3 regions of the Dermacoccus sp. PAMC28757 genome follow, and region 1 is predicted to be linked to each of the others. Evidence: riboswitches for the same ligand, from Rfam matches in the RefSeq annotation. Region 1 holds a riboswitch; each other region holds the start of a gene.
The links. A riboswitch is a leader RNA that binds a small molecule or an ion and turns the genes downstream of it on or off. The one in region 1 is predicted to bind S-adenosylmethionine.

Region 1 (4,634 bases):
CGACGGCCTCGACGGCATGATCGTCTCGCCGGACGAGTGCTACCTCGTCCTCGCGAACTTCTTCCCCGACGTTCGCCGTCACCCGAGCGATTACACCGGTCAGCGCATCTTCTACCGCAGCATCGAAGAGCTGGACCGCGACACCCTCACGGCGCACGACTACATCTGGCGCTGGGACACGGACTGGTTCTGGTGCTCCAACGCGTTCGGTGTGCAGAACCCGACGGTCCGCCGGCTGTGGCCGAGCAAGTACCGCCGCAGCGACGTATTCCACCGCATTGTCGGCTTCGAGAACCGCTACGGCGTGGCCGCGAAGATCGACTCGATGCGCGGCGAGCTACCGCGTGAGCGCGTCGTCCAGGACGTCGAGGTGCCGCTCGAGGAACTCGTGAACTTCATGCCGTGGTTCGACGAGCACGTCGGCATGACGCCGGTGTGGGTCTGCCCGCTGCGTTTGCGGGGCGATCAGGCGTGGCCGCTGTACCGGCTCGAGCCGAATCGCACGTACGTCAACGTCGGGTTCTGGGGCACGGTGGCCATCGAGCCCGGCCGCGCGGACGGCGACGTCAACCGCGACATCGAGGCCGTGCTGCCCACGATGGGCGGTCACAAGTCGCTGTACTCCGACGTCTACTACGACGCACAGACCTTCGAAGACCTCTACGGCGCAGCCGAATACCGCCGTATGAAGTCGATGTACGACCCCTCGGGCCGACTGCCCGAATTCGCAGACAAGGTAAGGACCCACGCATGACCACGCCGACCGGCGCACCCCTCGTTCAGCAGGCCGTCACCGCGGTGCTCGAGGAGCCGCTGCCGATGCGCCTCACCGCGTACGACGGCACCGACGTCGGGCCGAAGGACGCTGCGATCCAGCTGCGGATCGAGAACGAGGAGGGGCTGCGCTACCTCCTCACAGCGCCCGGCGACCTGGGGCTCGCTCGCGCGTACCTCACGGGCACGCTGACGGGGACGGGCTTTTCCGAGGGCGACCCGTACGAGGTGTTCAGCCTCATCAAGCGCGATCTGCGTGTGAAGGATCTGGGCAAGCGTGACGCGGCGTCGGTGCTCGCGCCGATCGTCAAGGCGCTGGGGACGAAGGCGCTCAAGCACCCGCCGTTGCCGGAGATCGAGAGCCAGCCGCGCTGGAAGCGTCACCTCGCGAAGGTGAACCCGATGTCGCGGGCGGCCGATTCGATCAGCTACCACTACGACGTCTCGAACGCGTTCTACGAGAAGGTGCTCGGCCCGTCGATGGCGTACACGTGTGCCGTTTACGACGCGGCGACGGATTCGCTGGAGGAGGCGCAGGAGCGCAAGTTCGCGCTCGTGGCGGACAAGCTCGACCTGCAGCCGGGCGAGCGGTTGCTCGACGTCGGCTGCGGCTGGGGCGGCATGGCGATCCACGCCGCGCGCGAGCGCGGCGTGAGCGTGCTCGGGGTGACGCTGAGCCGCGAGCAGGCGGAGTGGGGTCAGCGCGCGGTGCGCGAGGCGGGCCTTGAGCACCTCGTCGAGATTCGCCACAGCGACTACCGCGACGTGACGGAGACGGGATTCGACAAGGTGAGCTCGATCGGCCTGACGGAGCACATCGGCGTGAAGAACTACCACGACTACTTCACGTTCCTGCACTCGAAGCTGCGTGACGGCGGGCGCCTGCTCAACCACTGCATCACGCGTCGTGACGACACGGCGTCGGCGCGGCCGGAGCCGTTCACGGATCGCTACGTGTTCCCCGACGGCGAACTGGCCTCCCCGGGGCGCCTCATCGCGGAGTGCCACGACGCCGGGTTCGAGGTGCAGCACGACGAGAACCTGCGCCTGTCGTACGCGCACACGCTCGCCGCGTGGTGCCGCAACCTCGAGGCGAACTGGGAGTTCTGCGTCGGCGAGGCCGGCCTGCCGACGGCGCGCGTGTGGGGCATCTACATGGCCGGTTCGCGCCTCGCGTTCGAGGAGGGCTGGCTGCACCTGCACCAGGTGCTCGCGACGAAGACGACGGAGAACGGCGACAACGGCGGCTACCCCCTCGGCTCGCACTGGCGGGCCTGAGCCCGCTCCGCATCGACGAACGTAACGCGGCGCCTGCCTCTGTGAAGAGGCAGGCGCTGCGTCGTTGAGCGGTGCGGGGCGGGAGCGATTCCCGCAGCGCGGGACGGACTCTCAGCACTCAAGCCATAGCGTGGGCAGTCCACCCCCTTCGCTCTCGCAGTTCTGGCTTCGTGCTGCCGTGATGGTTCGCGGAGGGTGGCGCACACCGACTTTGAGGGGGAACCGAGACGCCGGTGGCGCGGCGCTCACCCAACATCGGGGAGGGGCGGGTTCGCCATGTGGACGGCGCTCGAACCATAACTTTCCATTTGGCAGTGGGTGCGTCTACGTTATGGGTAGGTCACGAGTTCCGGCGACAAGTCTCGGCTGGCCGGACGGCAACCCTCCGCTGCGGTGGGGTGCCCCGAGTAACGACCTGGCGCGTCGCCGCCCGGCGTCTGCGCAAGCGCAACGAACAAAGAGGTTGTCATGACACTTCTCGCCACCCACGCTCCCGCCACGACGCCCGGACTGCGCATCGAGCGCCTCGGCCCGGCCCTGGGCGCCGTCATCCACGGCATCGACCTGGCGTCCATCGACGAGATCGCGGCCTTCGACATCCGCCGCGCCCTGCTCGCCCACAAGGTGCTCTTCTTCCGCGATCAGCACGGCTTCGACGACGACGCCCAGGTACGCCTCGGCAACCTCCTCGGCGACCTGACGCCCGGCCACCCCGTCGCCGGCAACCACGAGCGCAGCGAGATCTATAACATCGACTCGAGCGACCCCGAGTTCTCCTTCTCCGACGTCTGGCACACCGACGTCACCTTCATGAAGCGGCCGCCGTCCATCAGCATCCTCCGCGCCGTGACGCTCCCGCCCTACGGCGGCGACACGTCCTGGGCCGACAGCCAGGCCGCCTACGACTCCCTCTCCGCACCCTTCAAGGCGCTCGCCGACCAGCTGCTCGCCGTCCACGACGGCAACCGCGAGTGGGGCGCCTTCCTCAAGAAGAACGGCGGCCACGAGTGGGAGGGCGAGATCGTCACCGAACTGCCCGCCGTCGAACACCCCGTCGTCCGCGTCCACCCCGAGACCGGCCGCCGCGGCCTGTTCGTCAACCCCGGCTTCACCTCCCACGTCAGTGGCGTCTCCGACGCCGAGTCGCGCGCCATCCTCGACGCCCTCTACGCCCACCTCACGCAGCCCGAGCACACGATCCGTCACCGCTGGGCGCCCGGCGACGTCGGCATCTGGGACAACCGCGCCACCTCCCACTACGCCAACCGCGACTACACGAACACCCGCGTCATGCACCGCGTCACCGTGCGCGGCGACGAGCCCCGCGGCGTCGACGGCCTGCGCGCCCGCTAAGCGCCCCGAAAACTGATCGACGCTCCACCGTCGGGGGTGATGAGATGACCGACATGATCGAACTCATCGCCCCCGACGCCGCGCGCTACGACGACTGGTCGGCCATGCTGCGCGAGTTCCGCGACGCCACCACCGACTCGCGCGACGACCACTGGGTGTGCGCGGGCGGCATGGACGGATCGGGCTTCTTCGCGGGCACCGACGTCGACATCACCCCCGACGGCTTCGCCGCCTACGTCGAAGACTGCGCCCGCCAGGGCAACACGATGTGGCCGCCGCACACCGGGCTCGTCCACTGCTCCTACTTCTGGATCGTCGACGACGGCGACCTCGTCGGCCACCTCGCCCTGCGTCACGCGCTCAACGAGTTCCTCTACGAACTCGGCGGCCACATCGGCTACTCCGTGCGGCCGGCCGCTCGCGGACGCGGCATCGCGAAGGAGGCTCTGAAGCTCGGGCTCGCCGAAGCCGCCGCGCTCGACATCGCCCCCGTGCTCGTCTGCTGCGCGCAGACGAACGGCGCCTCGCGCGCCGTCATCGAGGCCTGCGGCGGGCAGCTCGAGGACGTTCGTGAAGACAGCCGTCGCTACTGGTTCGGCGACGGACCGCGCCCCACCGGCCCCACTGCGTGACGTTCGTCCAAATTCGTGATGAAGGCGTGACCTGCGCGTGCGTTGTCAAAGCCCTGTGACCTACCCGACACCGCATAACGTGGCCCTGCTCACACTCACACGAAAAGGGAGGTCTCCGTGCCCGCGTCGAGCACCAAAACCCCCGAGCGCGACGGGAACACGCCCCCGGTCGCGGTCGACCTACCCCGCCAGATCACGGGACGTCAGAAGATCGTCATCGCCGTCGCGGCCGTCATCGCCGCCATCGGTTGGACGATGGTTGCGTTCGTCCGCGGCGAGCACGTCAACTCGATCTGGTTCGTCATGGCTGCCGTCGGCAGCTACGTCATCGGCTACATGCTGTACAGCCGCCTCATCCAGTACAAGGTCATCCGTCCGCGCGACGATCTCGCCACCCCGGCCGAGCAGTTCGAGAACGGCCAGGATTTCCTGCCCACCGACCGGCGCGTGCTGTTCGGTCACCACTTCGCCGCCATCGCCGGCGCCGGCCCGCTCGTCGGCCCCGTGCTCGCCGCGCAGATGGGTTACCTGCCGGGCACGCTTTGGATCATCTTCGGTGTGATCTTCGCGGGCGCCGTGCAGGACTACATGGTGCTC
Region 2 (4,634 bases), 1.1 Mb from region 1:
CCGCCGCGACGGTGAAGGACGTCCGCGATCTTCTCGAAGAGCGCGTACGCAGCCGGCTCGGGCAGGGCGCGCACGGCACGCCATCCGGCCTTGAAGGCGAGAACGGTGGCGGCGTCCTGCGCTCGCTTGCGGGAGGGAGCGGGCCGAGCCATCAGTTCGCGAGAGCCTTGCCGAGCGCCTGGCGACGCACCATGAGCATGCGCTGCAGCACGGTGATGAACGAGGCCACCGCGAGCAGGGCGAGCACGATCGTCAGGACGATGTACGGCAGGTCGAACAGGCCCGTGAGGCCGGTGGTGACGAGAACCGCGACGAGACGGTCGGCGCGTTCCGCGATGCCGACGTTCGCCTCCATACCGAGACCCTCGGCGCGAGCCTTGGCGTACGAGACGACGGAACCGAGCACGAGACAGGCGAGCGCGAGGCATGCCATGAGGAAGTCGTCGCCCTGGCCGGCGAAGTAGAGCACGAGGCCACCGAAGATGGCGGCGTCACCGACGCGGTCGAGCGTGGAGTCGAGGTAGGCGCCCCACACCGACGAGCGACCCGACAGGCGGGCCATGTTGCCGTCGAGCATGTCGGAGAAGACGAAGGCCGTGATGAACAGCGTGCCGACGAGGAACTCGCCGCGCGGGTAGAACCACAGCGCGCCGAACGAGACACCGAGCGTGCCGACGATCGTGACGACGTCAGGGCTGATGCCGAGGCGCAGGAGCAGCTGCGCCAGGGGGCGGAAGATCGCGGAGAAGAAGGCGCGCGCGTACTTGTTCAGCATGGTGACTCAACTGTAGCGGTTCGATACGTCGAGCCGAGGTGCGCGCCGCGCCGGACGAGTCACGTCTCACCCCGCGTTCACGAGCCGCGCGCCCCGCGAGGTCGAGGCCGTCAGTCGGTTGGCCAGGACGCCGCGATGCGCTGACGGCTGTCCTCGAGAAGCACCGGGAGAGCCTTCGTCTGGCCGACGATCGGCATGAAGTTCATGTCGCCACCCCAGCGGGGCACGATGTGCTGATGCAGGTGCGCAGCCACGCCGGCGCCCGCGACATCGCCCTGGTTCATGCCGAGGTTGAATCCGGCCGGGTTCGACGCCGCCTTGAGCGCGCGAATGCCCTGCTTCGTCAGCTTCGTGAACTCCTCGGTCTCCGCGTCCGTGAGGTCGATGTAGTGCGGCACGTGACGGTAGGGGCACACGAGCAGGTGGCCCGGGTTGTACGGGAAGAGGTTCATCACGACGAAGCAGTGCTCACCGCGGTGCACGATGAGGCCCTCGGCGTCGTCCTTGCCCGGCGCCGCGCAGAACGGACAGCCGTCGCCGGCGTCCCTCGAGGGGCGGTCGGCCTCGATGTAGGCCATGCGGTGAGGCGTCCACAGTCGGCCGAACCCGTCGGGCTCCCCCGCGAAGTCGTGCTCGGACTCGGCGTGCTCGGGAGTGAAGTCCTCGTTCTGCGTGACCATGCGCCCCATCCTAGGGAAACCCGCGCGCCGGGTCAGACCGGAGCGATCTCGGCGAGTTTCTCCACGAGCCGCTCGTCGCTCGCAGCGCCCGCGTGGGCCAGGCCGCCCACGCGCTCTGCCACTTTCTGTGCGACGGCTGCGGCATCGCCTTCACCCACGACGGCGACGGCGCTCGCGAGTCCGCCGAGGCCGCTTGCGGCGTCCTCGAGGTCGAGCCAGTCGTCGTCGGTGAGTTCCGCTGTCACACCCGCCCACACGACGCCCGCGGCCATGACGCCACGTTCGGCCAGCGATCCGACGCTCTCGCGCGGCAGCGAGCCGTCCTCACCGAGGTAGAGCACGACGGCGTTCGCCGCCGGCTTCGACGGGCAGGCGATGCAGCGCTCGCGCTGGTCGAGGGCCCAGATGATGTCGCTCATCGCTGCTCCTTCGTGGCCGCGAACGGTGCGTCGCGGTGCATGTGTCGCTCCTCCGGGGCACCGAATCCGAGACGCTCGTACAACGGGCGCGCCTTCGGACGCGTGTTGAGCAGCATCCGCTCGACGCCGCGTGCGTCCGCCCAGGCGTCCACGGTGCGCAGCATGCGTTCGGCAAGTCCCTTGCCACGCTCGTCGGGCACGACGAAGACGAACGCGACGTACAACCACGGCTTGGCGCCCCGCGCGAGCGTCGGCATCCGGTGGACGAGGGCGCACTGCACGATGCCGACGACGGTGCCGTCGGAACGGGTGGCGATCCACGTGGGTACCTCGTCGAAGGCCGAAAGGAAATCGTCCGCGTACTCGGTCACGAAACCGGCCCGATTCGGGTGCCCCTCCTCGAGGTCCGAGCGCAACCGAAGCGCTGCACAGGCGAAGGCGTCGTCACGCCTGGCCCGGGCGATGGTGATCGTCATGGCGCCAGTCAACCACGGCTTGACCCTTCGGCAAACGCCCCGCGCCGCACGGCAAACCACGATGTGAGACACGAGTCCCGCCTCTCGATACCGCCCGGGATATCCTCGGACCAGGTCACGAGCGCCAGCGTCAAACCCCGGTTTGCTGGCCGGCAACCCTCCCACCGCGGCGGGGTGCTCCGGGTGACGACCTGGCTCGGCGTAGGATACGCCCGGGCAAGCGCGGAAGCAGAGCTTCCGGCGCACCCCGCGTGCGAGGTTCGCGCACGGGTAGCGACCTTTCGAGGAGTTGTCATGAGCGCTCAGGACTGGGCTTTCGAGACCAAGCAGATCCACGCCGGCCAGGTGCCGGACGGGGACACCGGATCGCGCGCGCTGCCGATCTACCAGACGACCTCGTTCGTCTTCGACTCCGCCGAGACGGCGGCCAACCGCTTCGGCCTGTCCGACCTCGGCCCCATCTACACCCGGATCGGCAACCCGACGTCGCAGGCCGTCGAGGAGCGCATCGCGGCGCTCGAGGGTGGCGTCGGTGCGCTGCTGCTGGCCTCCGGCCAGGCCGCGACGACGTTCGCCATCCTCAACGTCGCGCAGGCAGGCGACCACGTCGTCGCGTCGGCCGCGCTCTACGGCGGTACGTACAACCTGCTCAAGTACACGCTGAAGCGTCTCGGTGTGGAGACCACCTTCGTCGAGGACATCGGTGACCTCGACGCGTGGAAGAACGCCATCCGACCGAACACCAAGCTGCTGTTCGGCGAGACGCTGAGCAACCCCGACCAGAAGGTCCTCGACGTCGCGGGTGTCGCTGGTGTCGCCCACGACGCCGGCCTGCCGCTGTTCGTCGACAACACCGTCGCGACGCCGTACCTGCTGCGCCCGATCGAGCACGGCGCGGACGTCGTCATCCACTCGGCGACGAAGTACCTCGGCGGCCACGGCACGTCGATCGCCGGCGTGCTCGTCGACGCCGGAACGTTCGACTACGCCAAGGAGCCGGCGAAGTTCCCGCAGTTCAACGAGCCGAGCGAGAGCTACCACGGCCTCGTCTTCGCCCGCGATCTCGGCGTCGGTTCGGCGCTCGGCGCGAACCTCGCATTCATTCTCAAGGCGCGCGTCGAACTGCTGCGCGACCTCGGCTCCGCCGTGTCGCCGTTCAACGCCTTCCTCATCGCCCAGGGCCTCGAGACGCTGTCGCTGCGCGTCGAGCGTCACGTGGAGAACGCGAAGAAGGTCGTCGCTTACCTGAGCGAGCACGCGCAGGTCGAAAAGGTCTTCTACGCCTCGAAGGACGACAGCCCGCACAAGGAGCTGGCCGACCGCTACCTGCCCACCGGTTCCGGTGCAGTGTTCTCCTTCGAGATCGCCGGCGGCATCGACGCGGGCAAGGCGTTCGTCGACGCCCTCGAGCTGCACTCGCACGTGGCCAACATCGGTGACGTCCGCTCGCTCGCCATCCACCCGGCGACGACGACGCACAGCCAGGGCAGTGACGACGACCGCCGCGGCGCCGGCGTCACGCCCGGCCTCGTGCGCCTGTCGGTCGGCGTCGAGAACGCGAACGACATCATCGCCGACCTCGACAAGGGCTTCGCAGCCGCGAAGGCTGCCTCCGCCTGATCGCCCGCACCGCGGAGACTACGACGAAGCCGCCACCCCAAATCGGGGCGGCGGCTTCGTCGTATGTGGATCAGGCCTCGGCAGGTGCCTCGGCCGCCGTGGGCGACGTGTTGTTGCGCGAGGCGATGTACGCGGCGATCTCGGCCACGGCCTCGTCGACCGGCACGCCGTTCTTCTGCGAGCCGTCGCGGTAACGGAAGCTCACGGCTCCGTTGTCGCGGTCCTCCTCGCCGGCGATGAGGATGAACGGCGCTTTCGACTTCGAGGCGTTGCGGATCTTCTTCGGGAAGCGGTCGTCGCTCGTGTCGATCTCGACGCGTACGCCGGCCCGACGCAGCTTCTCGCCCACCTCGCCGAGGTAGTCGTAGTACTCCTCCGCGACCGGAACCCCGAGCACCTGAACCGGTGCGAGCCACGCCGGGAACTGCCCCGCGTAGTGCTCGACGAGCACACCAAGGAAGCGCTCGATCGAACCGAACTTCGCCGAGTGGATCATGACCGGCTGCTGACGCGTGCCGTCCTGAGCCTGGAACTCGAGGCCGAAGCGCTCGGGCATGTTGAAGTCGTACTGGATCGTCGACATCTGCCACGTACGGCCGATGGCGTCACGTGCCTGCACGGAGATCTTCGGGCCGTAGAAGGCTGCGCCGCCCGGGTCGGGCAC
Region 3 (4,634 bases), 1.0 Mb from region 1:
CGATCTCCGGTTCGACACCGCGGGCGCCGGTGGAGGCGAGAACCCTTCCGAATCCAGCGGAGTCGTGGACGGTTGCCGTGACGAGGCGTCCGCTCACCCTCTCGCGCAGCCGCGCGATCTCGCGGGCGTCGGGCACGTTGCGCAGCGTCGCGTCGACGAGCCGCCGCGTGGCTGACGATGTCGGTGCGCCGAGCACCTGCTCGGTCGGCCCGGACTCGACGAGGCGGCCGTGTTCGAGGACCACGACGTCGTCGGCCAGTTCACGCACGACGTCCATCTCGTGCGTGATGACGACGATCGTCACGCCGAGCTCATCGTTGACGCGGCGCAGGAGGGCCAGGACGTCCTTCGTCGTGTCGGGGTCGAGGGCGGAGGTCGACTCGTCGGCGAGCAGGATCTCCGGGTTCGTGGCGAGGGCGCGGGCGATGCCGACGCGCTGCTTCTGGCCGCCGGACAGCTCGTCAGGATAGGCCCAGGCCTTCTCCGTCAGACCGACGAAGTGGAGCAGTTCGGTGACTCGCGCCTCCTGCTTGTCCTTGTCCCAACCGGCGACCTCGAGCGGATAGGCGACGTTGGCGTACACCGTGCGCGAGCGGATGAGATTGAACTGCTGGAACACCATGCCGATGCGGGCCCGCAGAGCTCGGATCTGCTTTGCTCCCAGACCCGCCAGATCGACGCCGTCGATCTCGACGGAGCCGGTCGTCGGGGTCTCGAGCGCGTTGATGAGCCGCACGAGGGTGCTCTTGCCTGCACCGGAGAACCCGATGACGGCGAGGACGCGGCCGGTAGCGACGTCGAGGTCGATCTCCTGCAGCGCGGTGACGTTCTTCTTGCCGCGCACGAAGGTCTTGCTCACGCCGCGCAGCCGGACCGCCGGCGCGTTCTCGGGTCGGGCCGGGGGAGTGGGGGTCACTTCTTGGCCTTGATCTGCGACTCGATGCGGGTGAGGATGCCGCGCACGTCCGCGACGGAACGCTTCACCTCGTACTGGGTTCCCTTGGTGCGCTTGGAGATGAGGTCCTGCACCGACTTCTCGTGGTACGCCTGGACGAACTTCGCGTACGTCGGGTTGTCGGCGTCCTTCTTGCGGGCCACGATGACGTTGATGTACGGCTCCGAGGACTTCGCCTTGGGGTCGTCCTTGAACAGCGCCTTGCTCGGGTCGAGGTTCGCGTCGGCGGCGAAGTTGTTGTTGACCACGGCGCCCTCGACGGAGGGCAGGGCGGCTGCGGTCTGGGCAGCGTCGACGGGCGTGACGCCGACCTTCGACTTCGCGGCGTCGATCTCGGCGGGCGTCGACAGGGAGTTGCCCCCGCCCTTGAGCGTGAGCAGACCGGCGCTCTGCAGGAGCAGGAGGGCGCGTGCCTGGTTCGTCGCGTCATTCGGGATGGCGACCTTGCCGCCGTCGGCGAACTCGTTCACCGTGGTGTGCTTCTTCGAGTACAGCGACAGCGGCACGATGTAGGTGGAGCCGACCGGCGTCAGGGTGTCGTTCTTCGCGGCGTTGTAGTCGGCGAGGAACTGCAGGTGCTGGAACTGGTTGACGTCGACCTGGCCCTGGGAGAGCGCCGGGTTGGCCTGCGTGTAGTCGGTGAAGTTGACCGGCTGGATGTCGAGGCCGTACTTCTCCTTGCCGACCTTGACCAGTTCGGTCCAGTACGGGTCGGACGCTTCGGTGGTACCGACGGTGATCTTCGTCAGCTTCTCGTCGTCGCTACCCGTGAAGGCCTTGATGCCGAAGCCTGCGGCGAGCGCGACGACGAGGACGCCTGCGCCGATGGCCGCGTACTTGGGGCCGTTGCTCTTCGGCTTCTCGGGCAGGGCCTGGACGGCCGGGCTGGCTCCGGGGGTGGTGGAGTTGGTGTTCTCGGACATGGTGATGCCTTCCTCGAAGGGGCGTGCGAGGCGCCGGTGGGGTGGGCGGCGACGACCGCCCGACGATGGGTGCGGTCAGTGCTTGGGGCGCGCGAACGCGGCGTCGTGCGTGTGCGGTCGCGCGGTGGGGGCCTGGGTGGGGCGATGCGTGTGCTGCATGTGATCTCCCGGGATCGGGCGCACCGGTACGAAGCCCTCGAAAGGGATGTGTTCCTGGTGCGGAACGTGCTTGCCGCGCGGTTGACGCGGCCGGGTCATCACCTGGAGCACCCCGCCACGTTCGTGAGGGTTGCCGTCCGACCAGCCAGGGCTTTGCATCGGATCTCTTGACCGGCATTACATTAGAGGCGCCGCGAGAAGCCCGTCAAATCAAGTGATCTGGGCCACTCTGCGTCACCGCTGGGCCGAGTTTCCTGCGGTTGGGTAGTCGCCGCCTCGACCCAACGGCAGGAAAGTCTGCCCAGTGGAGAGATGCGCTGATGCCGTGCTCTCCCCGTGGGCTGGAGTCACTAGGGGCGGAGCGTGGACTCCACGGGGTCGAGGTACCCCCCGAGCTCGCGCTTATTTGCTCGGCGGAAGCACGTCGGTCTGCGCGGGGAGGTCGGCCACGCCGACCGGGCACGTCACGCCCTTGTAGCCGTGATTGCAGTACCCGCCTGGATTTTTCGCGAGGTACTGCTGGTGGTAGCCCTCGGCCGGCCAGAACTTTCCGGCTTCGTCGGCGGGCTTCATCTCCGTCGTGATGGCGCCGCGGCCCGCGTCGGTCAGCGCACCCCGGAACGCTTCTGCGGTGCGACGCGTAGCGGTCTCCTGCTCGGGCGTCGTCCAGTAGACCGCAGAGCGGTACTGCGTGCCGATGTCATTGCCCTGACGGTTGGCCGTCGTCGGGTCATGGTTCTCCCAGAACGCCTTGAGCAGCTGGGCCGGGGAGACCTTCTCCGGGTCGTACGCGATCTGGACGGCCTCGGTGTGGCCCGTCGTGCCCGTGCAGACGTCCTCGTACGAGGGGTTCTCACGGTCGCCACCCATGTAGCCGACGGCCGTCGAGACGACCCCCGGGATCTGCCAGAAGATGCGCTCCGCACCCCAGAAACATCCCATCGCGACGTACAGCGTCTCGGTCTTGTCCGGCCACCCGCCGAGCAGTGGCGTGCCGAGAACGTCGTGCACGGCAGCGACGTCGACCGGGGCGGAATCCTGACGGGTGAACCACATGGGGCGTTCCTTTCACTGGGGTCGCTGTGTTCAACGCAGGCGTGTCCGAGAGGATTCCGAACTCGCGGAGCAACCGCGTGAACGGCGCGCGTCAGTCGACGAGCGGCGGCACTTCGAGTGGGATGGGGCGCAGTAGCCTCGCGCGGATCTCGACCATCGTCTGCGCGTGCGTGTCGAGCGCGACGTCCTCGGAAAGCGTTGGCACCCAAGGCGGCACGGCCCGCTTGTGGCCGTTGTTGTCAAGGCCGACAAGCACCATCGTGCACTCGGTTGTGAGGTTCAGTTCGCCCGTGCGCGGGTTGCCCGAGCGCACTCGCGCCGGTGTGGATGAGCCACGCCTGCACCTCGACGAGGTCGCGGACGTGCAACGGCTGGTGGAAGCGCACACCGCCCGCGTACACGGCCACCGCCGAACCCTGGTTCCAGCGCTCCGCGACGAGGGTTGCCGCCTCGTCGATCCACTCCATGACGACGCCGCCGTGCACGTTGCCGCCCCAGTTGACGGTGGTCGGTGCCGCGAGGAAGCGCAGCGTCTCGCGACACGACTCCGTCGCGTCCCGTGTAACTCTGCTTCACCATGTCGGCTTCGATGCGGGTGCGCACGTCGGTGAGGGTGACGGCGCGCTCCTGCTGGTCGCGTTCCCACTCGTCCTGCGGCGTGAACGCCGGGACAGGTGCGGGCTTCCGGTCGTCGTCGACCGCGACGAAGATGAGCAGGCACTGTGTGTTGACGCGCAGCTCGCCCTGACGCGGGTCGCCGGACGAAACGGTCGCGACGATGTGCATCGACGTGCGTCCGGTGTGGACGACACGCGACTGCACCTCGACGATGTGGCCCACCTCGACGGGGCGGGTGAAGCGCACATTGCCGACGTAGGCCGTGACGCAGTAGTGCCCGCTCCACGCCGCGGCACAGGCGTACGCGGACTTGTCGATCCACTCGAGCATCCGGCCGGCACCGACGCGCCCGCGCACGTCGGCATCCATCGGTGCGGCCATGAAACGCAGGGTGATGTGGCGTCGGTTCCGGGCCTGCCGTCGATCGTAGGGCCGGTACCGCCGGAAATTCACTTGTCGGGCGCGCGGTTGCTGGCGTTCCATGACTGGCATGAACACGGTGCGCATCGAACGGATCACCCCTGAACACCCGCAGTTCGAGGAGTGGGCGACCGTCTTCGTCACGGCCGGGCGCCGCCAGTGGGGGCGCGACACGACTGCCTACCCGCCGAACGAACTCGCACAGATGTGGGAGTCCCTCGCCCACGCGAAGGTCTGGCTCGCCGCGATCGACGACGACGGCGACGTCGTCGGGTCCGCAGCCATCGGGATGCCGACGCAGGACAACCCACATCTCGCCGGGTTCGACGTCGCCTGCCTCGACGAGCGGGCTACGGCGCTCAAGCAACGTCTCGTCGACGAGGTCGAACGTGTCTGCCGAGAGGCCGGGCGCACCACGCTCATGATCGAAACGCAGACGCCGGTCGGTGCCGCCAACGACGAGGCCGCCTTCTTCGAAGCAGCGGGCTATGCGGAAGCGCAGA

Region 2: linked by a shared signal. The riboswitch ahead of H7F30_RS11425 (bifunctional o-acetylhomoserine/o-acetylserine sulfhydrylase) and the one ahead of H7F30_RS01915 (TauD/TfdA family dioxygenase) in region 1 are both predicted to bind S-adenosylmethionine.
Region 3: linked by a shared signal. The riboswitch ahead of H7F30_RS06940 (MetQ/NlpA family ABC transporter substrate-binding protein) and the one ahead of H7F30_RS01915 (TauD/TfdA family dioxygenase) in region 1 are both predicted to bind S-adenosylmethionine.

What each region holds. Positions count from the first base shown of each region.
Region 1 is NZ_CP060292.1:399,779-404,412, reverse strand. It holds gene H7F30_RS01925 (FAD-binding oxidoreductase) at 1-754, shown strand, start outside; gene H7F30_RS01920 (cyclopropane-fatty-acyl-phospholipid synthase family protein) at 751-2,052, shown strand; SAM riboswitch class IV at 2,391-2,506, shown strand; gene H7F30_RS01915 (TauD/TfdA family dioxygenase) at 2,521-3,405, shown strand; gene H7F30_RS01910 (GNAT family N-acetyltransferase) at 3,450-4,037, shown strand; gene H7F30_RS01905 (carbon starvation CstA family protein) at 4,155-4,634, shown strand, end outside.
Region 2 is NZ_CP060292.1:2,391,151-2,395,784, forward strand. It holds gene H7F30_RS11400 (phosphatidylinositol mannoside acyltransferase) at 1-152, opposite strand, end outside; gene pgsA (phosphatidylinositol phosphate synthase) at 152-775, opposite strand; gene H7F30_RS11410 (HIT domain-containing protein) at 886-1,455, opposite strand; gene H7F30_RS11415 (hypothetical protein) at 1,488-1,874, opposite strand; gene H7F30_RS11420 (GNAT family N-acetyltransferase) at 1,871-2,350, opposite strand; SAM riboswitch class IV at 2,464-2,579, shown strand; gene H7F30_RS11425 (bifunctional o-acetylhomoserine/o-acetylserine sulfhydrylase) at 2,645-3,970, shown strand; gene thrS (threonine--tRNA ligase) at 4,041-4,634, opposite strand, start outside.
Region 3 is NZ_CP060292.1:1,436,484-1,441,117, forward strand. It holds gene H7F30_RS06935 (methionine ABC transporter ATP-binding protein) at 1-916, opposite strand, end outside; gene H7F30_RS06940 (MetQ/NlpA family ABC transporter substrate-binding protein) at 913-1,878, opposite strand; SAM riboswitch class IV at 2,099-2,210, opposite strand; gene msrA (peptide-methionine (S)-S-oxide reductase MsrA) at 2,440-3,093, opposite strand; gene H7F30_RS15120 (hypothetical protein) at 3,185-3,352, opposite strand; gene H7F30_RS15125 (hotdog domain-containing protein) at 3,333-3,560, opposite strand; partial or broken gene H7F30_RS15130 (acyl-CoA thioesterase) at 3,814-4,218, opposite strand; gene H7F30_RS06955 (GNAT family N-acetyltransferase) at 4,202-4,634, shown strand, end outside.